3 regions of the Glaciecola siphonariae genome follow, and region 3 is predicted to be linked to each of the others. Evidence: predicted binding sites of a transcription regulator. Region 3 holds the regulator's gene; each other region holds the start of a gene.

The links. Region 3 encodes sigma-54, which starts transcription at its own class of promoters, with help from an activator protein. Its sites were predicted from a motif close to GTTGGCACGNNNNTNGNNT; they were not measured.
Region 1: the regulator sigma-54 is predicted to act here: its motif matches at 5,921-5,939, upstream of ACFO4O_RS03865 (kinase).
Region 2: the regulator sigma-54 is predicted to act here: its motif matches at 3,013-3,031, upstream of glnA (glutamate--ammonia ligase).

The regions. Positions count from the first base shown of each region.
Region 1 covers NZ_JBHSGU010000002.1:550,895-561,428, reverse strand. The annotation lists gene fadE (acyl-CoA dehydrogenase FadE) at 1-1,957, shown strand, start outside; gene add (adenosine deaminase) at 2,257-3,255, opposite strand; gene ACFO4O_RS03880 (response regulator transcription factor) at 3,255-3,890, opposite strand; gene cmoA (carboxy-S-adenosyl-L-methionine synthase CmoA) at 4,083-4,877, shown strand; gene cmoB (tRNA 5-methoxyuridine(34)/uridine 5-oxyacetic acid(34) synthase CmoB) at 4,880-5,878, shown strand; gene ACFO4O_RS03865 (kinase) at 6,149-7,045, shown strand; gene ACFO4O_RS03860 (HAD-IIB family hydrolase) at 7,033-7,920, shown strand; gene ACFO4O_RS03855 (glycosyltransferase family protein) at 7,913-9,139, shown strand; gene ACFO4O_RS03850 (sugar phosphorylase) at 9,141-10,534, shown strand, end outside.
Region 2 covers NZ_JBHSGU010000002.1:2,088,047-2,098,580, forward strand. The annotation lists gene ACFO4O_RS10475 (SDR family NAD(P)-dependent oxidoreductase) at 1-622, shown strand, start outside; gene typA (translational GTPase TypA) at 729-2,564, opposite strand; gene glnA (glutamate--ammonia ligase) at 3,174-4,583, shown strand; gene ACFO4O_RS10490 (DUF4124 domain-containing protein) at 4,803-5,327, shown strand; gene glnL (nitrogen regulation protein NR(II)) at 5,445-6,533, shown strand; gene glnG (nitrogen regulation protein NR(I)) at 6,530-7,939, shown strand; gene ACFO4O_RS10505 (sensor histidine kinase) at 7,973-9,469, opposite strand; gene ACFO4O_RS10510 (response regulator transcription factor) at 9,473-10,222, opposite strand; gene panP (pyridoxal-dependent aspartate 1-decarboxylase PanP) at 10,340-10,534, opposite strand, start outside.
Region 3 covers NZ_JBHSGU010000029.1:259,771-270,304, forward strand. The annotation lists gene kdsC (3-deoxy-manno-octulosonate-8-phosphatase KdsC) at 1-135, shown strand, start outside; gene lptC (LPS export ABC transporter periplasmic protein LptC) at 132-692, shown strand; gene lptA (lipopolysaccharide transport periplasmic protein LptA) at 661-1,251, shown strand; gene lptB (LPS export ABC transporter ATP-binding protein) at 1,248-1,973, shown strand; gene ACFO4O_RS17915 (RNA polymerase factor sigma-54) at 2,021-3,523, shown strand; gene hpf (ribosome hibernation promoting factor) at 3,547-3,834, shown strand; gene ptsN (PTS IIA-like nitrogen regulatory protein PtsN) at 3,848-4,291, shown strand; gene rapZ (RNase adapter RapZ) at 4,325-5,188, shown strand; gene ACFO4O_RS17935 (HPr family phosphocarrier protein) at 5,191-5,475, shown strand; gene mgtE (magnesium transporter) at 5,628-6,986, shown strand; gene arcB (aerobic respiration two-component sensor histidine kinase ArcB) at 7,029-9,389, opposite strand; gene gltB (glutamate synthase large subunit) at 9,946-10,534, shown strand, end outside.

The DNA.
Region 1 (10,534 bases), on a different contig from region 3:
ATACGGTGGTCTTGAGTATTCTGCTTATGCTCAGTCTCGCGTGTTGCAAAAACTCGCAGGCGTGAGCGCCGTGTTGTCAAGCACCGTTGGCGTGCCCAATTCCCTAGGCCCAGGTGAGCTTCTGCAGCACTATGGTACACCTGAACAACGCGATTATTACTTACCTCGTCTTGCCGCAGGTGATGAAATTCCCTGTTTTGCACTCACCAGTCCTGAAGCTGGGTCTGATGCAGGCGCTATCCCCGACCAAGGGATTATCAAAAAGGGAATGTTTGAAGGTAAAGAAGTGCTAGGTATGTCGCTTACCTTCAACAAGCGCTACATCACGCTTGCACCGGTTGCCACAGTTGTAGGTCTTGCGTTTAAACTGTATGACCCAGATGGCTTGCTGTCTGACAAAAAAGATTTAGGCATTACTTGCGCACTTATTCCGCGTGACACGAAAGGCTTGCAAATAGGACGCCGACACTTCCCTCTGAATGTGCCCTTCCACAATGGACCGGTAAAAGGTGAAGATGTTTTTGTACCGCTAAGTTATATCATAGGTGGTGAAGAAATGGCGGGTAAAGGCTGGCGTATGCTGATGGAGTGTTTATCAGTTGGTCGCTGCATAACTCTTCCCTCGTCCGCAGCAGGTGGCGCAAAACAATTAGCGATGGCAACGGGCGCTTACGCTCGCATTCGCCGTCAATTCAGATTGCCCATTGGGCAAATGGAAGGTGTGGAAGAGATGCTAGCGCGCATCGGCGGCAACGCTTATTTAATGGACGCGGTAACTTCCTTCTCAACGGCTGGCGTGGACCTCGGTGAAAAACCTTCGGTTATATCTGCCATCTGTAAGTATCATTTAACTGAAAAAATGCGCACAGCTGTGAATGACTCAATGGATGTGCATGGCGGTAAAGGTATTTGTTTAGGCCCAAATAACTATTTGGGACGTGCTTATCAGGGCACGCCTATTTCGATTACCGTAGAAGGTGCAAATATTCTCACCCGCAACATGATGATTTTTGGGCAAGGCGCAATGCGCTGTCACCCGTACGTGTTAGATGAAATATACGCAGCTCAGAAAGAAGACAAAAACGAACAACTAGACGCGTTTGACAAGGCAGTATGGGGTCATATTGGCTTCGCGTTCGGTAATACGCTGCGTTCATTATGGTTCGGACTAAGCAAAAACCGCTTGAGTGCGACACCGTTTAAAGACGAGACCTCAAAATATTATCGCGCACTGCAAGGCTACTCAGCGAACCTTGCACTGCTAACTGATATTAGCATGGGTGTATTAGGTGGTTCTCTAAAACGCCGCGAACGACTGTCTGCTCGCTTAGGCGATATCTTAAGCCATTTGTATCTGTGTAGTGCAGTGCTCAAACGCTATGATGAGCAGGGTCGCCTGCAAGAGGATTTACCTTTTGTTCATTGGGCCATGCAAGACAGTTTGCACCAAATCGATGTGGCGATAGACGACTTCATTCGCAACTTCCCTGTTGCCCCAGTAGCGTGGACATTGCGCGTGTTGGTTCAACCTTTCGGTAAGAGATTTGACAAGCCATCTGATGAAATTGAGCATGAGATTGCGCATATTCTGCAGAATCCATGCAGCGCTAGAAGTCGCATAGGTGACGGTCAGTATCTCACTCGTGTAGAGGGCAGTTTATTCGGAGATTTAGAGCAAACGCTTGATAACGTGATCAAGACTGAGCCAATCTTCGACCGCATTTGTAAGGCTTTGGGCGAAAAGCTTCCGATGACGCAGCTCGATAAACTGGCAGATAAAGCCTTAGCAGCTAATTTGATTAGCGATGAAGAGGCAAGCTTACTGCGCGAAACCGAAGCCGGTCGCTTGCGCACCATTAACGTGGATGACTTCAGCCCAGAAGAATTGCTGATGTCAACGAGTGAAAAGCTGAAAAAGAAAGCCAGTCCGCGTAAAAAAGCCGCTAAGGCCGCTTAGTGCGTGATTGGGCACTCCTAGTTTACTTTTAATAAAAGTAAGGTTTAGCTAGGGTTAAGCGCGTCAGAGCCCACTAGATGACACTGCAGCGCATTAGCTAAATGTAAAAAGCCGAGATGTTATTTAACACTCGGCTTTTTTGTTTTTGATTTTTGATTCTTGATTCTTGATTCTTGATTCTGGGATTTTAATTTTTGTGTGAAGTTGTTTGCGTATTAACGCTTTCTGGTGAGCTTCAAACTAAGGCTAAACAAATAGCTGCCGAAGTCCACGCAATTCGCCTGCGACTCATAATTTCATTATAAATACAGCCCGCGCAAGGTCTGCTTTTCATCATTCGAAGCAAACGAGATATCAATCGCATTGCTTTTTAGTGTATCAATTTCACTATCACTTAAGTTCAGACGTTCTCGCGCAAGTTTGAATTCATCTGCAAGCTTAATATTTGATACGCCGGGATCATCAGTGTTGAGACATACGGGAATACCGTGCGCTAAAAACTGTTTCACTGGATGATTATCAATGTCGAGCCATGTACCGGTTTGATAATTTGAGGTAACACAGCTTTCTATGCCGATACGATGTTCGGTCATATACTGCATTAGCGACTCATCAAAAATAGCGCGCACGCCATGACCGATGCGGGTTGCCTTCAACAGATTAATGGCATCCCATACACTTTGAGCATCAGACGCCTCCCCCGCATGGATTGTGAATTGCCAGTCGGTATTCGCTTTTGCCTTATTAAAATGTTCAACAAACATGGCAGCAGGAAAATTTGCTTCATCACCGGCTAAATCGAGCCCTGCTATCGCGTCTTTGTGAGCGAGTAGCGCTTTAAGTTCCTCCATACAGGCATCTTGCCCATAAGTTCGGCTCAATATACCAATCAACTTGGCCTTCACCTTATACGCTCTCATCCCTCTGGCCGTGCCCTGCACTACCGCAGCCACCACCTCAGATAGAGGCAGTTTGTGTGCAAGCGACATATAGTACGGAGAAAAACGAAGCTCAACATACGCCAAACCTTCCTTAAAAGCGTCCTCAACGTTTTCAAAAGCGATGCGTTCACACGCATCTAAGCTGGCCAATACCGACACACCATAATCAAGCTTTTGCAAGAAGGCCATCAAATCGCTGGTTCGGTCTTGGATATATACTGCCTTTTCTAGTGCTTCTTGGGTATTCGCAGGTAGGGGAAGATCATATTGTTGGGCGAGGGAAAGGATGGTTGAAACACGAACATTGCCATCAAGATGTCGATGCAGGTCAATCAATGGCAATATGTTCGGCGTCATTATTCCAACTGTAGTTTTTCAATTTTCACGAGTATTTGAGTACGTGATCTTACGTTAAATTGTTTAAAGATAGAACTTATATGAGCCTTCACCGTGGCTTCAGTAACATTTAATTGAGATGCAATTTGCTTATTCATTAAACCTTTTCGCAATAAGCGTAAGACGCGAAATTGCTTTGGTGTGAGACGGCGCACTTGCTCGGCAATATCTAAAATGTCACCCTGCACTTCCGCAACTCTATCCTTTAGCTCAGCTGGCAACCACGTATCGCCTTTAATGACTGCCTTAACAGCCTCGATGATTTGAGAGGTTGGCGTTGTTTTTGGGATGTAGGCAGTCGCGCCAAATTCCATCGACTGCGAGACCACGCTTAGTGTTTCGGTCGCAGAAATGATTGCCACCGGAATATCAGGAAATCGTTGCCTTACTCTGAGCAAACCATAAAAGTTTTCGCACCCTGGCATGTTTAGGTCGAGCAGTACAAGCGACATCGCCCGGTGTTTATTTAATGTGCTTAACGTGGTGTTTAGACAATCGGATTCAAAATATTTTACTTTTTCAAAATCGGTGTTCAGAGCTGCTATTAGTGCTTCGCGATACAAAGGATGATCGTCAGCAATTAAAAACTTCAACATGTGTAAATTTAATCCCTTTTCACTATAATGGCTCACTTCCATCAACGTTAAGCTTTCAATCGTTGTTCAGTATTGACGAATTGATAAGCAGCGTCAATGTGTTCGCTTAATGGATTAAGAATAGAGCTCTGATATATTATAAAATCATACGTCAACTCACCACTGCATTACTATTAACCATAAGTATATTAAATGAGCAACAAAACAGAGAAAAACAAGGTAGACAGGCTGTTTAAAGAGAGTAAACAAGACCTTTTTCCATTTAAGTTCAATCAGTCGGTTGTTGACGTTTTCCCCGACATGATAAACCGCTCAGTCCCAGGCTACACAACGATTGTAGACGGTATTGGGCGTGTTTCGCGTCGCTTTACAGATACATCATCGAGGGTCTATGATCTTGGTTGTTCTTTAGGCAATGTCAGCCTATCGATTGCAAAATACAACGTGGGGAAGGCGTTGACGATAGAAGCGATTGACAACTCTCCTGCCATGGTAACTCGATGTAAAGAGCATGTTGGCGCCTACAATTATGATGCGTTCATTCAGGTACAGCATGCAGATATAACCGCGCTTGAGTTTCAGGCTTGCTCACTTGTGGTCATTAACTTCACACTTCAGTTTATAAATCCGAGTTTGCGCCAAGCCATTATCGATAAAATTTATGCGTCACTCGAGCCAGGAGGTGCCCTTATCTTGTCTGAGAAAATTAGCGCCTCGAGTGATTCTATGGACAGTCTGTTAATTGACCTGCACCATGAATTCAAGCGTGAAAATGGCTATTCAGACCTAGAAATAAGCCAAAAGCGCACAGCGCTCGAGAACGTCATGATATTAGATACACTCAAGCAACATAAGCAGCGACTTGAGCAGGCTGGCTTTGAGCACCCAAGCGTCTGGTTTCAGCATTTTAACTTCATGTCGCTTATCGCTATCAAACAGGATATCGCAAACGATTTGCTCAACGCCCCCCAATTAACAGAGTCATAATTATGAGTCGTGCTGATATTCGCTTTTCGCAGTTTGACCAATGGAAAACAGATTTTTTTACTGCTTGCATGGGAACGCCTCTGCAGGCTGCATTGAGCGAACTTTTACCCCTGCTTAACGCTATCAATACCAGTCAGCTGCACGCAGATGCTAAAAAGTGGGAGAAACAGCTGAAAGGGCTTCCAGAACCCGACGATTTCAAGCTTGATGTATCAAATGTGGTGTCAGTTGAATGCTCACCACCACTATCAGACGGCAAGAAACAAGCACTCGTTAATGTATTAAAACAATACATGCCATGGCGAAAAGGCCCTTTTTCTTTCTTTGGTGTTGATATTGACACCGAGTGGCGTTCGGATTGGAAATGGGACCGCATTGCCCCGCACATTCGCAGTCTTCAAGGCGCTCGCGTGCTAGACGTTGGCTGTGGCAGCGGCTACCACCTTTTTAGAATGCACGAGCACGGCGCACACCAAGTGATAGGCATAGACCCTACCATATTGTTTTTTTACCAATTTCATTGCATGAAAAAATACGCAGCCAATAATAATATTCATTATTTGCCTGTTGGCATTGAACAAATGCCGCAATGCGAAGCGTTTGACAGCGTATTTTCAATGGGTGTGCTATATCATCGCCCTGACCCACTGCAGTTTTTGAAACAGCTAAAACAACAGTTGAAGGCAAATGGGCAACTGGTATTAGAAACGCTTATTGTTGAGGGCGACGAAAATACCGTGTTCATGCCGTCTGGACGTTATGCGCAAATGCGTAATGTGTATTTTCTCCCGAGCAGTGCAGCCCTGACCCTTTGGCTGAACAAAGTCGGCTTTAAAGACGTGCGTCTGGTTGATGACTGCATTACGAGTATTGATGAGCAGCGCACAACCGAATGGATGACGAATCACTCTTTACAAGATTTTCTAGACCCTAAAGACGCCACCAAAACCATTGAAGGGTATAGCGCACCACGACGGGCTACCTTCATTGCGAGCAAATAAGGCTTACATCGAGTCGATTGGGTATTGATGAGCAGCATCTGCGTTGGCACGCATTGTGTAATACATGCTTAGGCACCAGACTGTATTATGCATAATAAGCATAAAGCACCTGCTTTTTTTATGTTGTTTTAAACATAACTATGATGTTGAGTTTTGGAGACTATAAACGATGCAAAGCACTAGCGAACTCTATTTTTTTCCCCCACGTTTATTTGAAAAACCTTCATCTATACCGCGTTATGCAGGCCATAGCGCGTCTAAGGCACTAGCTTGATAATCAACGACTGCTTAAATCGCTTTATCGAGGACGAGCGCCTGCCCGTAAGCTTTATTCATGAAGCTAAGAAATGGTACCTTCCTCTGTTAGCGCGCTTGTGCGATTTGCACAATTCGCACCAAGAAGGTGCAAGACTTCCCTTGTTTGTGGGCATTAATGGTGCGCAGGGAAGTGGCAAAAGTACGCTTTCCGCATTATTGGTCACTTTATTTAGGCAAGTTCATAAAATGAACGCCGTGAGCATGTCACTGGATGATTTTTATCTTACAAAAAGCCAGCGAACACATCTGGCCAAGACTATTCACCCTTTGCTGCAAACACGAGGTGTTCCTGGCACCCATGACCTTGCGCTCATGCAACAAACCTTGCACGCATTATTGCAAGCGCAGCCTTGCGCTATTCCAAAATTTGATAAAGCCTCTGACGATAGAGCCAACGAAGCCACTTGGGATAAAATAACTCACTCGGTTGATATTATCATATTGGAAGGTTGGTGCGTTGGCGCTGCGCCGCAGTCGCCTGAGCAATTGGCAGTAGACGCAAACGCATTGGAATCAACTCACGACAGCGCACATATATGGCGAAATTATGTCAATAATGCTTTAAAAGAAGACTACCAAGGCGTATTTGAAAAGCTTAACTACTTAATCATGTTGAAAGCCCCCTCTTTCGAGCAAATTTATCAATGGAGATTGGAGCAAGAGCGTAAAATGCAGCAGAGAAATATTGACAACGGAAATAGCGCCGGCGGAATGTCGCCCGCAGATATCGCTAACTTTATTCAGCACTATCAACGTATCACCGAATTTGGTTTATATGAATTACCCAAACGCTGTAACGAAGTATTTGAACTGAACACACAACGCAGTATTGTTTCATGTCGCTATTAATTCAAGACGCCTCTTCTGCGCTTATTTTTAGCGATTTAGACGGTACTTTATTGGATCATCATTCTTATTCTTATGAGGCTGCACTTAGCACCTTGCAAACGCTCGCAAAGATGAATGTGCCGGTTATTCTTAACACCAGTAAAACGGCCGCTGAGGTAAAAGTTATTCATAAGGAATTAGGCCTTGCTACTCCCTTTATTATTGAAAATGGTGCCGCTATTTACATGCCCAAAAATGCATTTGCGGCTAAACCTAAAGAAGCCATATGGCAAGACGGTTATTGGGTAAAAACCTTTGCATCTAAGCGAAGTCACTGGTTAGGTATTGTGGCAAAACTAAAAGAGCGCTTTGCCGGTCAATTTGAAGGCTTTTCTAATATGAGTCTTGAGCGCATCAGCGAGGTTACCGGTTTGAGTAATACCGATGCGGCCGCAGCGGCTAAGCGTTTGTATGGTGAGCCAGTTTTGTGGACTGGCACAGATGCCAATAAGACTCTATTTATTGAAGAGGCGCGAAAACTTGGCGCATTTCCCTTGGTGGGCGGTCGTTTCATTCACATTTGTGGAGATTCAAATAAAGGCAAAGCACTCACTTGGCTCAGCAAAGAGTATGCCCGCCAGCGAGTAAACAAAGGTCTCACGACTAAGCTCAGCACTATCGCGCTCGGAGACGGCAATAACGATATTGCCATGCTAGAGGCTGCCACCATTGCCGTGCGTATCAAATCTCCGGTTAATCCGCCTCCCCCGCTTACTCGGCAAGACGGCGTTTACACTAGCACACAATACGGACCGAGCGGTTGGCGTGAAAGTATCGAAAATATCATTCCCGAATTAAAAAACAACAATACAAATACAGGACACGGACATGGCTGATTTTTATCAAAATGGCATCATTACGACTCTTCACAACTTAGAATCACGAGACATTGATGATTTAGAGTCAGAGCTTCGCAGTTTTTCCGACCGCCGCCCCATGGGTTTAATTCTCCCTTCTTTGTTTTCAGAACTCGAGGGAAAAGCACTGCCAGATATCATAGACCATATCGCAAAGGTGCCTTACTTAAGCGAAATTGTCATCGGACTCGACAGAGCAAATCAGGACGAGTTTAAGCATGCCCTTTCATTTTTTGACCGCCTACCTCAGCGTCATCGTATTTTATGGAACGATGGCCCTAGATTAAAAGCGCTAGATGAAGAATTGCAAGCGCTAGGACTTGCTCCAAAAGAAATGGGTAAAGGTCGAAACGTGTGGTATTGCATGGGCTATGTATTAGCCTCAAACCGTGTAGAGAGCGTTGCATTGCACGATTGCGACATACTCACCTACGAACGCTCATTGCTCGCAAGGTTGATATATCCGGTAGCAAATCCTCAGTTTAATTACGAGTTTTGCAAAGGCTTTTATGCGCGAGTAGCGGATGGAAAAATTAACGGCCGAGTATCGCGCTTGCTAGTTACACCGCTTTTACGAGCGCTAAAGCATGCTGTGGGCCACAACGATTATTTAGAATATATGGATAGCTTTCGGTATCCATTAGCGGGCGAGTTTTCATTCAGACGGGATGTGCTCAACGACATCCGCATTCCTAGTGATTGGGGCCTCGAAATTGGGGTTTTGTCTGAAATGCACAGAAACTATTCACATAACCGTTTGTGTCAGGCCGATATCGCGCATAACTACGATCATAAACATCAAGACTTATCGTTAAACAATGATCAAGGTGGTTTGTCGAAAATGTCGATTGATATCACCAAAGCACTATTTCGCAAACTAGCGACCCAAGGTACGGTGTTCAATACTGAAACCTTTAGAACGATTAAAGCTACCTACTTCCGCATCGCGCTCGATTTTATTGAAACGTATCACAACGACGCCGTGATGAACGGACTTAAATTAGACATTGATTCAGAAGAACGCGCAGTTGAACTGTTTGCGCAGAACATCATGAAAGCGGGCAGCAGCTTTCTAGACAACCCAATGGAAACACCGTTTATCCCAAGTTGGAACCGCGTAGCGAGTGCCAAGCCAGATGTGCTTGAGTGCTTGAAAAATGCGGTTGAAGCCGATTTTGAGGAATTTAAAGGAAAATAAAATGAGCGATGTAGCAAGCCTTCTCAAAGACCGGTTAATTCACCAGCTTGCCTTTATCTATGCTGACGTAAGCCTAGATGACCCACTGCCCACAATCGCAGAGCGTTTAATGGCGTCAATGGGCTTGGCCGATACTGAGGGAGATGACTGTAATATTACAGCGCCGTGCCCCCATACAAATCTATGGTCAGAGCAAGATGTTATTCTCATTACTTACGGCGATAGCATCTACCAGCAGGCCGCGCATGGTAGCGATGACTCTGTTCCTGCGCCGTTACAGACTCTGCACGGCTTTCTTAAGCGCTATTGTTCTCATACCATCAATCATGTGCATATTTTGCCCTTCTTCCCCTACAGTTCTGATGATGGCTTTTCGGTCATTGACTATTCAACTGTAAATGAGGCCTTAGGAACGTGGGACGATATTGAGGCGATATCTGAAGATTTCGGCTTAATGGTCGACTTGGTTATTAATCACTGCTCTGCCCGTAGTGCATGGTTTATGCAATTTGTTGAGCAAAAATCGCCTGGCAAAGACTTTTTCTTCACTGCCGAATTAACCGATGACATATCTGAGGTGGTAAGGCCGCGAACGTCACCTTTATTGAGAGAAACCACAACGGCGACCGGCGTCAAAGAAGTTTGGTGTACCTTCTCTCATGACCAAGTCGACTTTGATTTCAGAAACCCTGAAGTACTCATCGCGTTTGCTAATATTATTCGGCTTTATTTGGATAAAGGTACACGTATCTTCCGCCTAGATGCCATCGCATTTTTATGGAAAATTCCCGGCACTAGCTGCATTAACTTACCACAAACACACGAGGTGGTTAGACTACTGCGCACCCTCATTGAGCATGCAGACCCAAACGCATTAATTATTACTGAAACCAACATACCCAATAGAGAGAACCTCACCTACTTTGGCAATGCCAATGAAGCGCACGCCATTTATAATTTTTCGCTGCCGCCGTTGTTGGTGAATACCTTGCTAAGTGGCTCAAGCCAATATTTAAAAAACTGGCTGATGAGCATGCCGCCAGCACAAAACGGCACATTCTATTTTAATTTCATCGCCTCTCATGACGGCATCGGTTTGCGCCCTGCCGAAGGTTTACTGAGCGATACTGAAATTAATGACTTGGTTAACTGCATTCTTAAATTTGGAGGGCGCGTTGGCTGGCGTACAGGCGACAACGGAAAACAAAAGCCTTACGAGTTGAATATCGCGCTAATTGATGCATTAAAAGGCACGTTAAAAGGTGAAGACCAATGGCAGATTGAGCGCTTTATTTGTGCACACGCCATCATGTTTGGCCTTGAAGGCGTTCCGGGCATTTATATTCATTCACTCATTGGTACAACTAACGACGAGGAACGGGTTGTTCATACCGG
Region 2 (10,534 bases), on a different contig from region 3:
TGTCGACATAACCGAACCGGCTACTCTCAAGCAGCAACTCGACTACGCAGTGCGCAAATTTGGTCAAATTGATATCTGTATTCACTGTGCCGGTATATTAATTTCTAAACCCTTTTTGCACACCAGCCATGACGAGTTCCAAACCATTATGGATATTAATGTTATTGGCACAAGAAACGTGGTCGCCTCTGTCATTCCTCATCTCGATAACGGCGCGCAATTGGCACTGGTAGCGTCTATGGCAGGCATAAGCGGTGTATATGGGTATTCGTCTTATGGGGCCACAAAATTTGCCGTTGTAGGGATGGCGCGGGCGCTGCAGTTAGAACTTGCTGCGCTAGGCATTGATGTAAGCATTATTTGTCCGCCCTCCATCGACACTCCCATGGTACAGGCAGAGTCACGCTCTATTCACCCAGCAACAAAAGCAATCAAAGATATGGCTGGCACCTTAACTGTGCCTGAGGCCGCAGCATATATCATCAAAGGTTTGCTAAAGCGTAAGCCGTTGATTATTCCGGGTAAGCGCGCTAAGTCTATTTATTATGCTGAGCGCTTTCTTCCCAGCCTTATGCTACGCAAGTTTACGCAATGGTTAATCAGTCGCCACACGCATAAATAGGCGTGTGCGTATAGTAAGTTTATAGTAGCAAGAGCCACTGTAAAAATGCCCATAAAAAAACGCTCAATGTTGCCATTGAGCGTTTTTTGTATTCTTAAGCGGAAACTTAGCCTTCTTTTGACTTAGTTCGCGAATCTCGCTTACGCTCGTTTTCAGTGAGCAATTTCTTACGTAAGCGGATGCTTACTGGCGTTACTTCAACTAATTCATCGTCATCAATAAACTCAAGCGCTTGCTCCAACGACATTTTCACTGGCGGCACGAGTGTTTGAGCCTCATCGGTACCCGATGCACGAACGTTAGTAAGCTGCTTACCTTTAAGCGCATTTACTGTCAGGTCGTTTTCACGGCTGTGAATACCGATAATCATCCCTTCGTAAACCTCAACTCCATGCCCAATGAACAAACGACCGCGCTCTTGCAAGTTAAACAAGGCATTAGTTAGTGCCTTGCCCGCAGCATTGGCAATCAAAACACCGTTTTTACGCTGACCAATTGTGCCGCCTTTGTGCGGGCCATAATGATCAAATGAATGGTAAAGCAAACCAGAGCCAGACGTTAAAGTCATAAACTCTGTTTGAAATCCGATAAGACCACGGCTTGGAATAATGAAGTCCATTCGAATGCGGCCACGACCATCTGGCGACATGTTAGTGAGCTCGGCTTTACGCAAACCTAATTGCTCCATGAGCGACCCTTGATGCTGCTCTTCACAGTCAATGGTAAGCGTCTCAAACGGTTCCATTAGTTTACCGTCTTCTTCTTTTAAAATTACCTCAGGGCGCGAAACCGCAAGTTCGTAACCCTCTCGGCGCATGTTTTCAATTAAAATACCTAGGTGAAGCTCACCACGTCCAGATACTCTAAACTTGTCTGGGTTATCTGTTTCTTCTACGCGCAAGGCTACGTTGTGCACTAGCTCGTTTTGCAGTCTTTCAAGAATGTTACGAGAGGTAACAAACTTACCCTCTTTACCCGAAAATGGAGACGTATTTACTTGGAAAGTCATCGTTACCGTAGGCTCATCTACAGAAAGCAAAGGTAGTGCTTCTACTTTCGAAGGATCGCACACGGTGTCTGAAATTTTTAGCTCACCCAATCCAGTAATTGCAACAATGTCACCCGCCGAACCTTCGTCTACATCGTGTCGGTCGAGCCCTAAGTAACCTAATACTTTACTGACTTTTCCGTTACGTGTGCCGCCTGCTGCCATAGCAACAGTGACTTGTTGATTAACTCTAACCTTACCACGTTTAATACGGCCTACACCGATAACGCCAACGTAGCTGTTGTAATCAAGCTGTGAAATTTGCATTTGGAAACCACCCTCTGAATCTGCATCAGGTGGAGCGACTTGCTTAACGATTGTTTCAAACAATGGCGTCATATCATCGCTAGGCACATCGGCATCTAACGACGCCCAGCCGTTTAGCGCTGACGCGTAGACAACTTGAAAATCTAGCTGGTCATCGGTTGCACCAAGGTTGTCAAAAAGGTCAAAAACTTGATCCATTACCCAATCTGGACGAGCGCCTGGCTTGTCAATCTTGTTGATAACAACAATCGGCTTGAGGCCTTGGGCGAAGGCTTTTTGGGTTACAAAGCGCGTTTGCGGCATCGGACCTTCTTGCGCATCAACCAACAACAATACAGAGTCTGCCATTGACATAACACGCTCTACTTCACCGCCAAAGTCGGCGTGTCCTGGGGTGTCAACAATGTTAATACGGTAGTCGTTCCAGTTAATGGCTGTGTTTTTCGCCAAAATAGTAATACCGCGCTCTTTTTCAATATCGTTAGAGTCCATTACGCGCTCTTCAGCGTCGCCGCGGTTGGTAAGGGTACCAGACTGCTGAAGCAGCTTGTCAACCAGCGTTGTTTTTCCGTGGTCAACGTGGGCAATGATGGCGATATTTCTTAATTGTGCGATAGGGGCAGACATGAATTTACTCTCAAAACAAAAAACGCATCCTACAGCCAGCTGACATTTAGCAAGCATAGATGCGAAACAATTGGCGGCGGATTGTACAGCTTTAACAGCCATAGCGCTAATAAATTTAGACGCAAATCGGTTTTTTCAGAAAAAACACATGAAATCAGACATGCGGTTTACATCACAGTAACCTTATCCTCTATTGTTTGTAAAATAATGCTTGATAACAAACGGGGTAACGATCAGTAGACAAAAAAACAAGCGCCTTACTTAAATTGCCCAGCGGCTTGTTAATTTCTTCGCCTGACGGCGCGACAGGACAAAGCGACAGAACTCTTTGCACTAAAATGATCACCAGACCCAGGTAAATCGCACTATTACAGTGCAATAACGGCAATTTTCATGAACGCTTTTCTAGTTAACCTTAATATAATCAGCCACTTAAAACTGATTTACTTATGGCATGAATATCGCTACTTTGCGGGCAAGGTGCGCCTGTAGATTCAACGGCCGCAACGTGCTATTAATAATGTAGCGCTGCCGTTAGGATACGCGTAAAACCCACATGGAACACCTGAGCTCACGTGATCCGCACAACATATTTTTTGGAGGACAACTATGTCAATTGAGTCGGCATTAGAACTGATTAAAGAAAGTGAAGCGAAATTCATCGATTTGCGCTTTACAGATACAAAGGGTAAAGAACAACACGTTTCAATCCCTGCACACCAAGTAACCGATGACTTCTTTGAAGAAGGTAAAATGTTTGACGGTTCATCTATTGCTGGCTGGAAAGGCATCAATGAGTCAGACATGGTGCTCATGCCTGACCCATCTACCGCGGTACTCGACCCGTTTGCCGAAGAGACTCAAATTAATATTCGTTGTGATATTTTAGAGCCGTCTACTATGCAAGGTTACTCAAGAGACCCTCGCTCAGTTGCCGCACGTGCTGAAGAATACCTTAAGTCTACTGGCATTGGAGACACTGTATTGTTTGGTCCAGAGCCAGAATTCTTCTTGTTCGACGACGTAAAATTCCATACCGATATGGCAGGTTCTTTTTATTCTATCGATGCTGAAGAAGCAAAATGGAATTCAGGCGCAGACTATGAAGGTGGCAACATGGGCCACCGCCCAGGCGTTAAAGGCGGTTATTTCCCTGTTCCTCCGGTCGACTCAGCTCACGATATTCGTGCTGCCATGTGTATGGTTATGGAAGAAATGGGCCTCACAGTTGAAGCGCATCACCATGAAGTTGCTACCGCAGGTCAAAACGAGATTGCTTGTTTGTTTAATTCGATGGTGAAAAAAGCCGACGAAATTCAAATCTATAAGTATGTAATACATAATGTTGCGCACGCTTATGGCAAAACCGCGACATTTATGCCAAAACCACTTGTTGGCGATAACGGTTCAGGTATGCACTGCCACCAATCAATTAGTAAAGATGGCAAAAACATCTTTGCTGGCGACAAGTATGCTGGTCTGTCTGAAGATGCTTTGTTCTACATTGGTGGTATTATCAAACATGCTAAGGCAATTAATGCCTTTGCTAACGCGTCTACCAACAGCTACAAGCGCTTAGTACCAGGGTTTGAAGCACCTGTTATGTTGGCATATTCTGCACGTAACCGTAGTGCGTCTATCCGTATCCCGTACGTGACCAGCGACAGAGCACGTCGAATTGAAGTTCGCTTCCCTGACCCAACTGCCAACCCTTACTTGGCGTTTACTGCTATGTTAATGGCCGGTATTGACGGTATTAAAAACAAACTTCATCCTGGCGACTCTATGGATAAAGATTTGTATGACTTACCTGCAGAAGAAGCAGCAAGTATCCCTCAGGTGGCAAGCTCACTAGAAGAAGCACTTGCAGCACTTGATGCTGACCGCGATTTCTTAACAGCCGGTGGTGTAATGAGTGACGAAATGATTGACGCGTACATTGCCCTTAAGAGCGAAGAAGTTGAGCGACTTAACATGACAACTCATCCTGTTGAGTTTGATATGTATTACAGTTGCTAAGGCATCATTGGCGCGAGCGACATGCTTGAGCCGATAATCTCAAGCCGCAAAGCCTGCATTGATGCAGGCTTTTTTTTTAAGACAAATACAGTACACTTACGTAAAGATAAGGTGGATGGGAAGTGCCTTTGCGTTTATCGATGCTTCTGCAACAAACATTGAGCATTTTGTTGCATCGAAGGGCTTGTTATCCCACAACACATATATGGAGATAGACGAATGCGCATAACTATTTTGTTGGCACTGGTTTTTGTCATGGGTGTGGCCACCGCACAAACCACAATTTATAAGACTGTTAACGAAGACGGTACAGTAACCTTTAGTGATTCACCCTCGCCGGGTGCTGAAAAGCTTGAGTTTTCGAGCCCCAGTACAACAATAGAATCTGCACCGGTTAGCCCTGTAAACACGGCAGCTCAAACGCAACAGCAAGCTCAACAACAAACAAACTATCGCTTATCTATATTGAGCCCATCACCTGGCGCAACAGTACGCAATAACAGTGGTGATATTCGTATCGCGAGCCGCATACAGCCTGACACTGCTGGCACTTACCTATTAGATTTTAATGGTCAACAATATTCCTCTCAATCAGGGGTGTTTAATCTTGAAAACATCGATCGCGGGGAACATGCTTACAAGGTCTTATTTACTGACGGTACGGGCAAGGTAATTGCATCATCTGAGCAACAAACCCTGTATTTGCATCAGGCGTCGATATTGATTCGTAATTCAAACAACTAAATACCATTAAAAACAATCGGTTATTAGTTGTTCTAAGGTAAATTGCTTTCATTTACCAATTAGGTCACAATGCGACAAAATGATGCCCTGCACCATTCAGGTGCAATAGGCTAGGAAATGTCGTCGAAAGAAATAAGCTTTAATTTACCCGCTCTACTGCATACCCTGAAAACCGCGGTCTTAGTCGTAGACGCTGACTTGAACGTTTGTTACGTGAACGACGCTGGGCTGAACCTGCTAGAAACCGGTTTTAGCCAAATGAAGGAGCGCCCACTAAACGACTTCTTCATATCCGACAGTTTTAATCGCCAGCGTTTTGTTGATGCGCTTCACTCGGGCGAAGAATTCAGCATTTCAGAACTCCAGCTTTGTTTTAAAGACGGCCGCGCAGTAATGGTCGACTTACAAGCCACGCAGCTTGAACAAGATACGACAGAACATCTGCTCATAGAGATTCTGCCCATCGACAAGCAACGAAAAATTTCACAAGAAACTCAGCAATACGCACAGCAAATGGCCGCAAGAGAACTCATACGCGGATTAGCACACGAAATTAAAAATCCACTTGGCGGTATTCGTGGTGCAGCACAGCTTTTAGGCAAAGAGTTAAGCGACCCCGCGCACCACGAGTTTACCCAAATGATTATTGATCAGGCTGATCGCCTACGGGCATTAGTTGACCGTTTACTTGGACCCAACTCTCTTCCGCAAAAACGTATGTGCAATCTACATGAGATAATTGAAAAAGTACGCTCCGTTATTGCAGCCGATGCTTCTTACCACATTCATATTGAGCGTGACTACGACCCTTCCATTCCCGATATTTACGCCGACCCAGATATGCTGCAGCAGGCATTGCTAAACATTGCTCGTAATGCAAGCCAGGCTCTAAAAAGTGCAAAAGTTGAAAACCCAGTGATTGGTTTTCGCACCCGTATAGAACGCCAGTGTGTAATCAAGGGAAAACGCCATACGCTATGTGCATTGATTAGCATTATTGATAACGGCCCTGGTGTCCCTAAGGAACTGAAAGATACTTTGTTCTACCCCATGGTTACGAGCAAACGAAAAGGCTCTGGACTGGGTTTGTCAATTGCACAAACCTTGGCTGACCATCATAAAGGCAAAATTGATGTGGAAAGCTTTCCTGGCTACACCGAATTTACCTTCCATATTCCGCTGTCTACAAAGGATGAAAACACATGATTGAACCTGTTTGGATTGTCGATGACGATAGCTCGATAAGATGGGTATTAGAAAAAGCGCTTAAAGCTGCGCAAATAGGCTGCATGAGTTTTGATAATCCAGAAGACTTGCTGTTGCAAATAGAATCTGGGCGCTCGCCACAGGTTATTATTTCCGACGTAAGAATGCCGCAAATGGACGGCATGACCTTGCTTGAAGAGGTGCATCAACACTTTCCTGAGCTCCCTGTCATTATCATGACCGCTCACTCCGATTTAGATAGCGCGGTAAATGCTTATCAGGGAGGGGCTTTTGAATATCTACCAAAACCCTTTGATATGGATGATGCAATAGAGCTCATTAAGCGGGCTCTAGAACATGCCGGTGAAACTAGCTCTAAAAAATCTGCTGCGGTTGAAAACCCCAGTAAAGAAATCATCGGAGAAGCACCTGCAATGCAGGAGGTGTTTCGAGCCGTCGGACGGTTATCGCGCTCCTCTATAAGTGTTTTAATCAATGGTCAATCGGGTACGGGCAAAGAGCTCGTAGCCCAAGCACTACACAAACACAGCCCGCGAGCCAAACAAACCTTCGTTGCTCTCAACATGGCAGCCATACCGGCTGACTTAGTAGAGTCTGAGCTCTTTGGGCATGAAAAAGGCGCGTTTACAGGTGCGCAAAATGCCCGGACAGGACGTTTTGAACAAGCCGATGGTGGCACCTTGTTTTTAGATGAAATTGGCGACATGCCTATAGATGTGCAAACTCGCTTGCTTCGGGTGTTGGCAGATGGTCAGTTTTATCGGGTTGGCGGCCATCAACCGGTGTCTGTAGATGTGCGTATCATTGCCGCAACGCATCAAAATTTAGAAAAACGAGTGGCTGAGGGCAAATTTCGAGAAGATTTATATCATCGATTGAACGTTATTCGCATCCACATCCCATCACTCAATGAACGCAGAGAAGATATTCCTATTTTAGCTAAGCATTTTCTCTCAAAAGCGGCAAAAGAGCTTGGGGTTGAGATGAAAAGCCTATCGAAAAGTGCTTCTCAGAGGCTCAGCGAGTTAGCTTGGCCGGGCAACGTCCGCCAGTTAGAAAATACCTGCCGATGGCTCACTGTAATGGCAAGCGGACAGGAGATTTTGCCTAACGACCTACCGCCAGAGCTAACAACAACGGTAGAGGACGTTGAGCAAGCTAATCAGGTTGATGACTGGACGGTGTTATTGTCAAACTGGGCAAACAAGCAACTGATTGCCGGCAGAAACGATATTTTAGATACCGCTCAAGTTGATTTTGAGCGCATATTGTTAAACTGCGCGCTCAAACATACTCATGGCCATAAGCAGGAGGCTGCAAAACGTTTAGGCTGGGGCAGGAACACTCTGACTCGAAAGCTCAAAGAGCTAGGTATGGGCGATTAATCGTATTGAGAAAAATCGCCCTGCTGCATGTGTCTAAGCACTATTCGCTTTTGCTAGGCTAAACTGAAATGTAGTGCCACAGCCTAGCTCACTGCTCACGCTTAATGTAGAGTCAAACAATGCAATGAGCTTTTGACTAATGGCCAAACCTAATCCAACATGAGTATTGGCGTCGCGCTCGGTATTACTCGCCTGATAGCGAGCATCAAAAATATGTGGAAGCTCATCTTTAGCAATACCAATACCGCTGTCAATTACGCTCACACCAATGCGCTCATCTTCATGCGAAATTTTAAGTTCAATCGTTCCATTTTCTGGTGTATGCCTAATTGCATTACCTATAAGGTTAGTAAGCACCCGCTCCAGCTTTTCAATGTCGGCGCTCACGTAGGCCTGGGCTGCTTCTACATTTACCTTAAGCGTTATGTTTTTCTCTTGTGCTTTTATAGCAAATTTAGCGGCGATATCATGCAGCAGCTCGGTGAGTAAAAAAGCCTCCAGTTTAATTTTCACGTGCCCACTTTCTAAATATGCCAACTCAAAAATTTGGTCTATTAGCCGCTTAAGATTGAGAAGGTTTTTAAGTGAAATATCAACAAACTGCTTTTGTTCAACCGGCGTTAATGATTCCCCTCTGATAGAAAGAGTTTCAATATATCCCTGCAAATTTGCGAGTGGGGTGCGTAAGTCGTGACTCAAGTCGGTGAGTAAAGACTTGCGCTGTTGGTCGGTTTGACGGATTTGCTGCCATTGTTTGTTAATATGCTTGAGCATTTCGTTGAAAGAAAACCCCAAGCGCTGAACCTCATTGCGTGAATCATCCCGCCAATTTTGCAAGGTAACCCCTGAAGCTGCTAAATCAAACCCGCTCGACCTAAACACATCCATATCATCAGATAAACGTTTTAGAGGTGCGGTAAGCAGTCTAAATAACAGTAAAAGTGCGAATAATAAAAATACCAAGCCTGCTGCTATGATCATGGCAAACTGCTGTGCACCTTTACTTTTTTGGATGCTGTCGATAATTGAATCGTATTGAGAGCCACCAATAATCACATATAAATAACCTTGCAGCTGCTCACCGTTGTAAACAGGTGACGCTGAAAATATCTTGCTGTTGTCTAGGGATTTAGGGTCATCACCGTAAAGTGGAAGGCTGTCGGAGTTGTCTATCAACTGCAAAATAGGTTGTAAATCAATTTTATCTCTGAGCACCTCACCGGGCTTAGCTGAGTAAGTTAACACGTCGCCCTGCGGACCTAAAAAATAGAATTCAAAACTAGGGCCTAACAGCATTAAAGTATGAAACAGGTTCTTTAGCGCATCATAGTCGTACACGCCGGTTTGCAGCAGCGGATTATCGTGAACAAGATGCCCTGCCAATTCTAAATGCAGGCGCTGCTCGCCCTCGCGCTGAATAGAGGTTTGTAAGTGACTGGAGGCAAGCGCAAGCAGAGCAATGACCAAAAAAAAGCCGGCAACCAGTGACACCGCCAAGCGTTGATAGAAACAAAGAGTAGGCAGGCGCATTTTTTATCCTTGCTGCTTGTTAAACTTATACCCCACTCCCCATACCGTTTGCACATAATCGGGTTGGGTAGCATCGTTTTCAATTTTTGAGCGTAAACGGTTAATATGAGAGTTTACTGTGTGCTCATAACCGCAGTGCTGATATCCCCAAACAGACTCAAGCAATTGCGCACGAGAAAACACCTGATTAGGGTGCTGCATCAAATGGAAGAGTAAATCAAACTCAGTGGCGGTGAGCTCAACAGGCTTGCCTTGTTGAAAAACTTCTCGGGTGTCTTTGATAATTTTTATACTGCCAGACTCAATAATGCCTGAAGGCTCAAGCTGATGTTGATGAGCATTTTTGAGTACGTTCACCTTGCGAATTTGCGCTCGCACCCTTGCCTGAAGCTCACGAATACTGAATGGCTTAGTCATATAATCATCAGCACCCAACTCCAAGCCCAACACTCGATCTGTTTCGGAGTCTTTTGCCGTCAACATCAAAATCGCTTGCTCAGGTTTTCGCTCGCGCAGCTTACGGCATATGTCTAGTCCGCCAAGTGTAGGTAACATTACGTCGAGCAATACCAACGAAAACGATTGATTTAGGGCGGCGTTTAGGCCGGTTTGCCCATCGGCATGATGCTCGAGTGATAAACCCAGCTCCGCTAGATTTACTTGGATAAGGGTAGCAATATCCATATCATCTTCTACTACCAATACTGAGTCCATCGTGTTTTTTCCTTTTTCAGTCGCTGATAATTGTAGCATTACATGCCTCATGAAATAGACCGGCAATCACCGGGTTTTAATTCATACACAAGCATATAATGCGATGCATTTATCGCAAAAGTATCACGTAAAGAGGTTTTTTTGAGGGTAAAAAGACTAGGCGATTTTAGCGCGCGGGTGCTTGCTCAAGCCTTGCCAAATTGCATGCCCTTCGGCTAGTGCAACTTGCTCTGCCAAAATGGCTTTTAAATCATCATTGGTGGTAAGTGGATTGGCCAATACGACTCGAAATACCGTTATGGCCTGATTATTATATTTTTCAATTTCTATTCGCGTGCGCGATACAAATGA
Region 3 (10,534 bases):
GCTCATCCCTTCGTAAAACGTCAGGCGAATCATATTACTCAGCTAAAAGGTGGCCGAGGTGCGGTCAGAGAATTCTGTGACTTGGTCCTGCAAGCAAAAGGCTTACTCAACATCTCGCATGGAGCAAGCATGTGAATCGCATTGGATACAGCATTGCCTTTATATTTACCGCAGTATTTTTACTTTACCTGCCTATTTTGTTTGAAGAGGAAAAAGCGCTTGAATCCATGGAAGATGATTCTCCCTTGGTGCCAAACTATAGAGCTATCAACCTCAACAGCAAGCTATACGACATTGAAGGGAAATTGAGTCATCAGGTCGCGGCGACCAAAATGGAGCACTATGACGAACTTGGATTTGCGGTTTTTGATAATCCAGTCTACACCCTGTATTTAGACAATGGCGACCCCTGGCGCGTGACTGCCGATGAAGGCACTCTTTACAGCAACAATCGTATCCAGCTCGAGAAAAACGTACGCATTGTTAATCTACAAACCGATGAGTTTATTAAAGAAATAAGCACGGAATTTATTGAGATTAATTTAGAAAATAAAACCCTGTCGTCTGACCAAGTAGTTAATATAAGTGGTGTTGATTACCAAGTGAGAAGCATTGGTTTATTTGGCAACCTTGCAACGCAACAATATGAGTTATCAGAACATGTACAGACCCAGTTTAATCCAAAGCCTTAGCATATTACTGCTTGTGCTTGCATCAGAGTCAGCCCACTCTTTTCAAACAGAGTCTAACGCCGAAGCGATAGAATCAAACGTTTCAACAGACTTTAGTATGCCGGTTACACTCGACTCGAAAAGTCAGGCCATCGACGGACGCGCTAAAACCTCAATATTTACTGAAAATGTAATCATTCGCCAAGGCAGTCTAGAACTCCTTGCCGACAAGGTAGAGGTCAATGCAGCCGACGGCACCGGTAAAGAAATTATTATCGCAACGGGCAGCCCGGCAAGCTATAAGCAGCGCAAAGAAGACGGCACATGGGTGGAAGCAAGAGCCACTGAAATAATTTATGAGGTGGAGCCTCGCACCATCGCACTCAAAGGCGAAGCGCTGATTATGCAAAATGAAATGCGAGTGACGGGCGATATGATTGTATTTGATATGACCCGAGAACAAGTCTTAGCAACAAGTAACGATGACAGCGCAGAAAGTGTGCGCACTGTGATTAGCCCCGGCGCATTCTCGGCAGATGATACGCAAACCAAGCCCGAAAACGACGAGGTGCAGCAGTGAGTAAGCTACAAGCAAGACATCTCGCGAAGTCGTATAAATCAAGGCAAGTTGTACGTGATGTCAGCATTGAAGTATCGACCGGTCAGATTGTAGGCCTCTTGGGACCTAACGGCGCAGGAAAAACAACCACATTTTATATGATCGTGGGTTTAGTGCCGCTAGATAAAGGCGAAATTCACATTGACCAAAAAGACATTACGTTCCAGCCTATGCATGAGCGTGCGCGTGAGGGTATAGGCTATCTGCCTCAAGAGGCCTCGATTTTTCGTAAACTTACCGTATACGAAAACTTGATTGCCATTTTGCAAACGCGTAAAGAACTCAGCCGGTCGCAACAAGAGCAAAAAGCCGACGAACTGCTTGACGATTTTAACATCAACCACATCCGAAATAATTTGGGTATGAGTTTATCGGGCGGTGAGCGCCGCAGAGTAGAGATTGCGAGGGCTTTGGCCGCCAATCCAAAATTTATTTTACTCGACGAACCCTTCGCAGGTGTTGACCCAATTTCTGTTAATGATATAAAGAAGATCATATATCAGCTCAAAGAACGCGATATAGGCGTATTAATCACTGATCACAACGTAAAAGAAACGTTAGACGTGTGCGAGTTAGCTTATATTGTCAGCCACGGCGAATTAATCGCCTCTGGCACAGCAGATGAAATTTTAGCCAATCAGACTGTACGCGATGTATATTTGGGCGAACAGTTTGCACTCTAGTCTGCGTTAACGCGTATAAAGGGCTTAAACGTAAGCAAAGGAAGTAAATGAAACCTTCGTTACAACTGAAATTCAGTCAACAGCTAACGATGACCCCGCAGCTTCAGCAGGCCATCAAATTGCTGCAGCTATCTACGCTGGATTTACAACAAGAGATTCAAGAAGCATTAGAGTCTAATCCTTTGCTGGAGCTTACCGAACAAGATTTTAACGACGCAGATTCAGGTGACAAAAACGATTCCAGCGAAAAAAACAATGCTGACGGCGCCTCTAATTCTGCCGAGAGTGACTCTGACTTATCTGGCAGTGACGGCATCGATAGTCACGATGCATTAGAAAAAGGCGATTTACCCGACGATCTCCCCCTAGACAGCTCTTGGGAAGAATATTTGGGGTCAAGCTCAGCGCCTGTGAAAATGGTAGGTAGCAATCCCGATGATGATTTTGTCTTTCAAGGGGAAACCTCTGAATCAATACAAGACCATTTAATCTGGCAAATGGAGCTGACGCATTTTTCCGAAACTGACCGCTCCATTGCCATCGCCATTATTGACTCGATAGATGAGTCGGGCTATTTAACCACCAGCAGTGAAGATATCTTAGATAGTTTAGATGACGAAGAAATTGAGCTCGATGAGGTTGAATGCGTTCTCAAGCGCATTCAAATGTTTGACCCTGTGGGAGCAGGCGCGCGCTCTGTGCAAGAGTGCTTACTTATTCAATTAAAGCAGTTTGACGAAAGCACGCCTTGGCTAGATGAAGCTAAGGAGCTCATCAAACAGCACGCGGATTTATTAGGCAGCAAAGACTATCGCACCTTAATGCGCAAAACCAAGCTGAAGGAAGATCAGCTGCGCGAAGTAATGCGCCTACTCAAAACGCTCAATCCGCGCCCCGGCACCGCTATTTCCAGCCGCGAGCCTGAATATGTCATTCCTGACGTAAACGTATACAAGAAAAACGGCGTGTGGACGGTAGAGCTAAACAATGACGCTCTTCCGGCGCTATCGGTAAATGAAACCTATGCGAGTTTTGGAAAAACCTCTAAAAATCCGAACGATTCACAATTTATAAAGTCACATTTACAAGAGGCAAAGTGGTTTATAAAGAGCTTGGAGAGTCGCAACGAGACCTTGCTTAAAGTGTCTCACTGTATTGTGTCAAAGCAACGTGAATTCTTTGAAAAAGGGCCAGAGAAAATGACCCCGATGGTGTTAAATGACGTGGCGGAAATGGTTGATATGCATGAGTCGACTATTTCTAGGGTGACCACGCAAAAGTATATGCACACGCCTCGTGGGATTTTTGAATTAAAGTATTTCTTCTCTAGCCATGTAGCGACAGAATCTGGTGAAAACTGTTCGTCGACTGCAATCCGCGCGCTGATCAAAAAGCTCGTGGCTGTAGAGCCGGCAAACAAACCGCTAAGCGATAGCAAAATTGCGCAAATGCTTGCCGAGCAAGGTATTCAGGTTGCTCGGCGAACAATTGCAAAATATCGGGAATCGTTACACATTCCTCCATCTAATCAACGAAAGAGTCTAATTTAGACGCAACAAGAGGACCTAGCATTATGCAAATAAACCTTACCGGTCATCATGTAGAAATCACCGATTCATTGCGCACTTATGTGGATACCAAATTTGAAAAACTCGAAAGGCATTTTGATCACATAAACAATGTGCATGTAATTTTAAACGTAGAAAAGTTGAGCCAAAAAGCAGAAGCGACGCTACATTTAAACGGTGGCGAAGTGTTTGCAAACGCCGAACATACCGACATGTACGCTGCCATAGACTCTCTGATAGATAAGCTTGACCGACAGGTTATCAAGCACAAAGAAAAGCTTAGACGGCACTAGTTGATACCCTTATATGATCATTTCTGACATCATTTCACTCGACCGGACTCAATGTTCGGTTGAGTGTCATAGCAAAAAACGCATTTTTGAAGTTATTAGCGAAATTGCTATTAAGCAGCACCCTCAATTAGATCAAAATGAAGTTCTGACCAGCTTGCTCAATCGCGAAAAAATGGGCAGTACAGGTATTGGCAATGGTATTGCAATCCCCCACGGACGTATGAACGGGATCAGTCAAATAATGGCAATCATTGTGACAAGTGACGAGCCGATAGAGTTTGACGCCATCGACAATAAACCGGTCGATATCTTTTTTGCAATTCTAGTTCCCAATGACGAAGCCGAAACGCATTTGAAAGCATTGTCGGGCATTGCTCGGAAACTAAGCGACAAAGACATTGTAAAAGCGATAAGAAAAGCCGAAAATAAAAATGAAATCGTCGCTGCACTAGCATAAGCGACCCCCTCAAATATTAATCAGGAGCAAGGTGTGAAGCTGTTAATAATAAGCGGCCGGTCTGGCTCAGGTAAGTCTATCGCGCTCAGAGCGCTTGAAGATTTAGGGTATTATTGTGTTGATAATATCCCCGTAAATTTGCTCCCTACCCTTACCCATGCGCTCGCTGACGAACACGAGCTAGTTGCCGTGAGTATTGACGTGCGAAACATGCCAAAGGCCGAGCAAGAGATTTCAGAAATTCTCGAATACCTGCCAGAATTTTGGGACATCACCATCATATTCTTAGATGCCAGCGATGATGTTCTTATAAAACGCTATAGCGAGACGCGCCGCTTGCATCCATTATTTAAATTATCTAATTCACTTACCGATGCGATTAGCGCTGAGCGAGAAATTCTTGTGCCGGTGGCTGAAAAAGCAGATTTAAATATAAACACAGATCAACTGTCGGTACACGATCTCGCTGAGCTCATAAGGGAGCGCGTGTTAGGCAAAAAAAGCACTGACTTAGTGATTTTGTTTGAGTCCTTTGGATTCAAATATGGCATTCCCAAAGACGCCGATTATGTTTTTGACGTGCGCTTTTTACCCAACCCGCATTGGGACCCGGACCTTCGTCCGCTAACGGGTTTAGATGGCCCGGTTGAGGTGTTTCTTGCGGGGCAACCTTTAGTTATGAAGTTTATTTGGCAAGTCCAAAATCTGATAACGACTTGGCTGCCTCATCTTGAGCGAAACAACCGCAGCTACGTAACCATTGCCATTGGCTGTACCGGTGGTCAGCATCGCAGCGTGTATGTGGCGCAAGCGCTCTCTGAAACATTCAAATCCACTCATGGTGACGTGCAGGTTAAGCATAGAGAACTTAAAAACATCCTCGCAAAGCAGGCTTAATAATGAACAAACCCCATTCGGTGACCCGCCAGCTAACCATTACCAATAAGCTTGGCCTGCACGCTCGCGCCGCCACCAAGCTGGTACAGCTCGCTAAGCAGTTCGAGGCAGATATTCAGCTAACGCAAGCAGATAATACAGCGCCTGCCAATAGCGTCTTAGCACTTATGATGCTAGAAAGCGGCCAGGGAAAAACCGTTGAGGTAAGCTGCACTGGCAAAGATGCTGATGCAGCGATGGTGGCTATCAGTGAACTCATTGAAAACAAATTCGACGAAAGCGAATAAATACGTATTCATCGTTTAGCAAGGTCAGTTAATAGGCCTCGCGCACTATAAACTTCATAAAAATCAAGTATTCATGAGCCTTTATGGTGATATAATGCCACTAGAAGCCTCAGCATTTCGTTTATGCTCGCTTGACTTCTCTTGGGGTAAACATGTCAGAAACCGCAGAACTAAGTAATACGCAGGCTAGACTTGAGTCTATCGGTCGTTCTTTGAATGCCGGCGCATTTGTGCGCGTGCGTAAAATGCTGCTCGATTTACCTGCCAGTGACGTCGCGCTTCTGCTTGAATCTTCACCCACAAAAACTCGAGACGAACTATGGAGACTGCTTGACGCAGACTTTCATGGAGACGTCATTGAAGAGCTGTCGGAGGATGTTCGAAACGGCATTATTAGTAAAATGATGCCAGCGACAGTTGTTGATGCCCTCGAAGAGATGGACACCGATGACTTGGCAGAGACCTTAAGCTCACTGCCTGACAACGTTCTGCAAAGCATTCTTAAATCAATGGATGCCCAAGACCGATTAAGGGCTGAAAAAGCCTTATCGTATGGTGAAGAAACCGCCGGTTTCATCATGAACACCGACACCATCACCCTACGCCCAGATGTAAGCATAGATGTAGTATTGCGCTACTTGCGTTTAAAAACCGAACTACCTGAAAATACCGATACCCTTTACGTTGTCGACCGCCAAGATATTCTTATTGGCACCGTATCACTTGCTACTTTGCTTACCGCCAGTCCTGACATTTCTGTCACAGACATCATGGACGATGAACCAGATGCTATTAGCGCCGATACGCCCGATGACGAAGTCGCCAGCATGTTTGAGCGATATAACTGGCTGTCAGCGCCAGTTGTGGATAATGAACACAAATTAGTAGGCCGGATTACCATTGATGATGTAGTCGATATTATTCGTGAGGACGCCGAACACTCCATGATGAGTATGGCGGGCCTTGATGACGAAGAAGATACATTTGCTCCCGTGGGCCAAAGTACCAAGCGTCGCTCTGTCTGGTTAGGCGTGAATCTGGTGACGGCGCTTTTAGCGGCAGCCGTGAGCGATATGTTTGAGGCAACTCTTAGTCAGCTCGCGGTCCTTGCCATTCTCAATACCATTGTGCCGAGTATGGGCGGGGTTGCTGGCAATCAAACCTTAACGCTTGTAATACGCGGTATGGCGCTCGGTCACGTCACTGGCAGCAACTCCGTGTGGTTGGTGCGTAAAGAGCTGGCAATTGGATTTTTCAATGGCATGATTTGGGCAATATTGATTGCTGGCGTAATTGCCCTTTGGAAACAGGACTACATGCTGGGCGCCGTGATAGCTTTTGCTATGATGATGAATATGATGGCCGCAGGTCTTGCCGGTGCCACCTTACCCATCATCATGAAGCGCTTAAATATAGACCCGGCCTTAGCCGGTAGTGTCATTCTTACAACGATTACCGACGTTGTAGGTATTTTCGCCTTCTTAGGCACTGCAACGCTATTTTTGCTCTAACTGCAAAATCTGCATTGTCGCGTTTACTGCAGAAATCTTAGGCTAGTCGTCAATTTCATTTTCACGCAGCCATAGCTCTAGCGCAGGGACATCTTGTGCCAAGGCCATGTCAAGCTGCTCCATCCAATCATGCACATTTTCCCACCATGCAGGATGATCGCCCTGCTGAATTTCATTAGCGGCACTTTGCACGCGCGAAAGCCCCACGGAGCCCGCTGCTCCTTTGATTTTATGCGCCTGTGAGCAAACTTCATCTTTATCTTGAGCCGCCAGCGCAACCTTCATTTCCTCCATATACTCAGGAATTTTCTCTTTGAACACGCCCAAGCTGGTTTTCACCATGGAGTCGCCGATGGTCTCAATTAGCATGTTAAGTAAATCTGCATCTAAAACGCTAGGTGCTTCTTTTTGAATTTTCACAACATCGTCCTTTGCTTGTATAGGCACATCTGTTTGGGTGTCGGTACGTGCGAACAGTTCATTGAACACCTGTATCACGCGGCTCTTTTTAATGGGTTTGGCAATGATATCGTCCATCCCGTTTTGCAAATATTCCTCACGCTTTTTAATGACGTTGGCCGTTAGCGCAACAATGGGTGTTTGTAGCACAAGATCTTCGTCAAGTAAGGTGCGAGCAACATCAAATCCTGTCATGTCGGGCAACTGAATATCGAGCAATATAAGGTCGAAGGTTTCAGCCCTCGCCATATCAATTGCCGCTTGGCCGGTCATCGCAACACTTACTTTCTGCCCGAGCTTTTCGAGTAGCGCTTTTGCGACCATAACGTTTAGCTCGATATCTTCAACTAAAAGGATATTAAGGCCTTTGACCTGTAACTCCTCCATGGCTACTCGCTCATCAGATACTGTGACCGGCAATGTAATTTCAAAGCAGGTTCCCTTATTAAGCTCGGAATTCACCTGAATATCGCCGCCCATTTTATCGACCATCTGTTTACAGATGGCGAGGCCAATACCCGTCCCGGTGGCTGACTGAAAATCTTCGCGCTGCACCTGATAATACATCGCAAATATTTTGTCGAGCTCAGTTTTGGGAATACCAATACCGGTATCGCGGATAGTAAAGTGAATATTGGCAGTCTTTGTACCCGTTGTACTGGCAGACATACTCAACGAAACTGAGCCTTTGGGCGTAAACTTAACGGCATTAAACAACATGTTCCATAATACCTGTCGCAGACGCGTGCCGTCGGCTTCAAAGGCCGCAGGCACCGGTTCTATGACTTCATAGTTGAAGCTTAGGTTTTTATCAGCCGCGAGTAGTCGAATGATGCTAGCAATTTCGTTAACAAATGCGGTAGTCGATACCGTTTTTAACTGAATTTCAACTTTGTCTCGGTCGAGCTTGTCTAAATCAATGATGTCGTTAAATATGTTGCCCAGCGTAATTGCGCTAGCATAAATAGTACTAACCCATTCAAATTGTTCTGTATTTAGCTGTGTGTCTCGAAGCATTCGGCTCAAGCCAACAATGCCGTTTAGTGGGGTGCGCAGTTCGTGCGAAATCGTCGCTATAAATTTCGTTTTATCTTTACTCGCCTGCTCAATGGCGACTTGTGACTGTTTTCGCTCGGTCATATCTCGACCGAAGGCGAGCAAGCCCAGACGGTGGCCATCGTTGTCATAAAAAGGAACTTTTTGCATTTCAAAAAATCGCTTTCGCCCGTCGGCAAATCGTAGCCATAGCTCTTCAGTAATAGACGCATTGCGCTCTAGAACCTCATGATCTGACGCGGCGACCTGTCGCGCAAGCTCTTCATCATAAACTTGATGCGGCGTCAGTCCGAGCAGCTCCTCTTCGGTTTTGCCCACTAATTCTTCGGCCACTTTATTGCAGCCAGCGAATTTACCTTCTTCATTGCGGTAGTAAATGAGATCGGGTGAAGCGTCGATAATTGAGCGAGTGAGTGTAGAGAGGCGTCTTGCTTGAAGTTCCTGCTCAGATTTTTCTTTAATTTGCCGCTCAAGCTCAGAGAACATTTTTTCACGCTCAAGCTGAGCGTTTTTACGCTGTTCTATTTCATAATTTAGCTGACGGATATTGTTCTGCAGTTCACGATTTAGAATAACATCATGGCGGCGCAGCCGCTCGAGTTGGCTAACAGCCTCTTCAAGGTTAATACGCGAATGCTCAAGTTGTTTAATCAGCTCACTGAAAAAATACAGTACCCACGGCGCACTGATCAGCGTCAAAACCAAGGCACCGATAAAATCATCCACCTCAATGTCGCTTCCCATGCTAGCGCGAATGATATAAGAGCCAAACAGGGTAAATAACAAAGTAAATACAACAAACAGTACGCTGACCTTTAGCGTACCGACCTTATCGACGAATTGTGCGAATTTAATCGCCCACGACTCTGGAGGAGTTTTTAGCTGCATGGCTGTTTTAGAAGAACCTATAAAAGAAAGTAGCGACATGCTATCAAATATTAAGATTTCAGGGTAGTCACTCCCCTTTCTCTTGCTTCATTTAGACAAATCGATGGGTAAATATTTATGCGCTTAAATCGCGTTAAAATGGCATCTTCAGAAAAATGGACTGCGCCAAACTTAGTTGTACTTACAACTAAATTTCACATCATATTAACGCTGTATCACTGAGTGTACGCGTCTAAGACTATTTTTAATTAAAAATAAAATATATATATTTCAGCCAATTAGGCCCTATTGATTTGATGAATGGCAATATTGCGAACCGTGATAATTGATTTCTCTGAGCGAAATAGGTATTTTCTCAGACCCGCTTAGTGAATTGCATAATAATTCGATACGCATTCGTATCTTCAAAACCGCAAACTAACGACAATACAATAATAACAATATTAAAAGCAGCGAAAGGCTGGGTATATAACTTGGGTGTTTGCGTCAAACATAAGCAGGTATGTTGTTCAATGCAGCATAGCGCGACACAGATTGATGCGTGAAGGAGTATTAAATGGGTTTGTATCATGTAACCGATTCAAAAGATAACTGCGGATTTGGGCTTATCGCTCACATTCAGGGCGATGCTAGCCACAAACTCGTAACAACGGCCATAGAAGGTCTAGACCGTATGCAGCATCGTGGCGGAGTTGCCGCCGACGGCAAAACGGGTGACGGCTGCGGTTTATTGCTGCAAAAGCCAGACAGCTTCTTCAAAAAAGTCGCCAAAGGGCGTGACTGGACCTTAAATACGAACTATGCCGTTGGCATGGTGTTTCTAAATCGCGACCCGATTGTCGCAAGTGCCGCGCGTGCCGTACTTAACGCAGAGCTAGAAAAGGAAATGTTAAGCGTGGTGGGTTGGCGTGAAGTGCCTACCGACCATAGCGTATTGGGCGACCTAGCGAAAACGGGCGTCCCTCAAATCGAGCAAATTTTTGTAAATGCACCAAGCGGCTGGTCTATGCCAGACCTTGAGCGCAGATTGTACATGGCTCGACGAAGAGCTGAAAAAGTACTCGCAGAAGACGAAGATTTTTACATCGCATGTTTATCGACCTTTGTAACCATCTACAAAGGCTTGGTCATGCCAAAAGACCTCC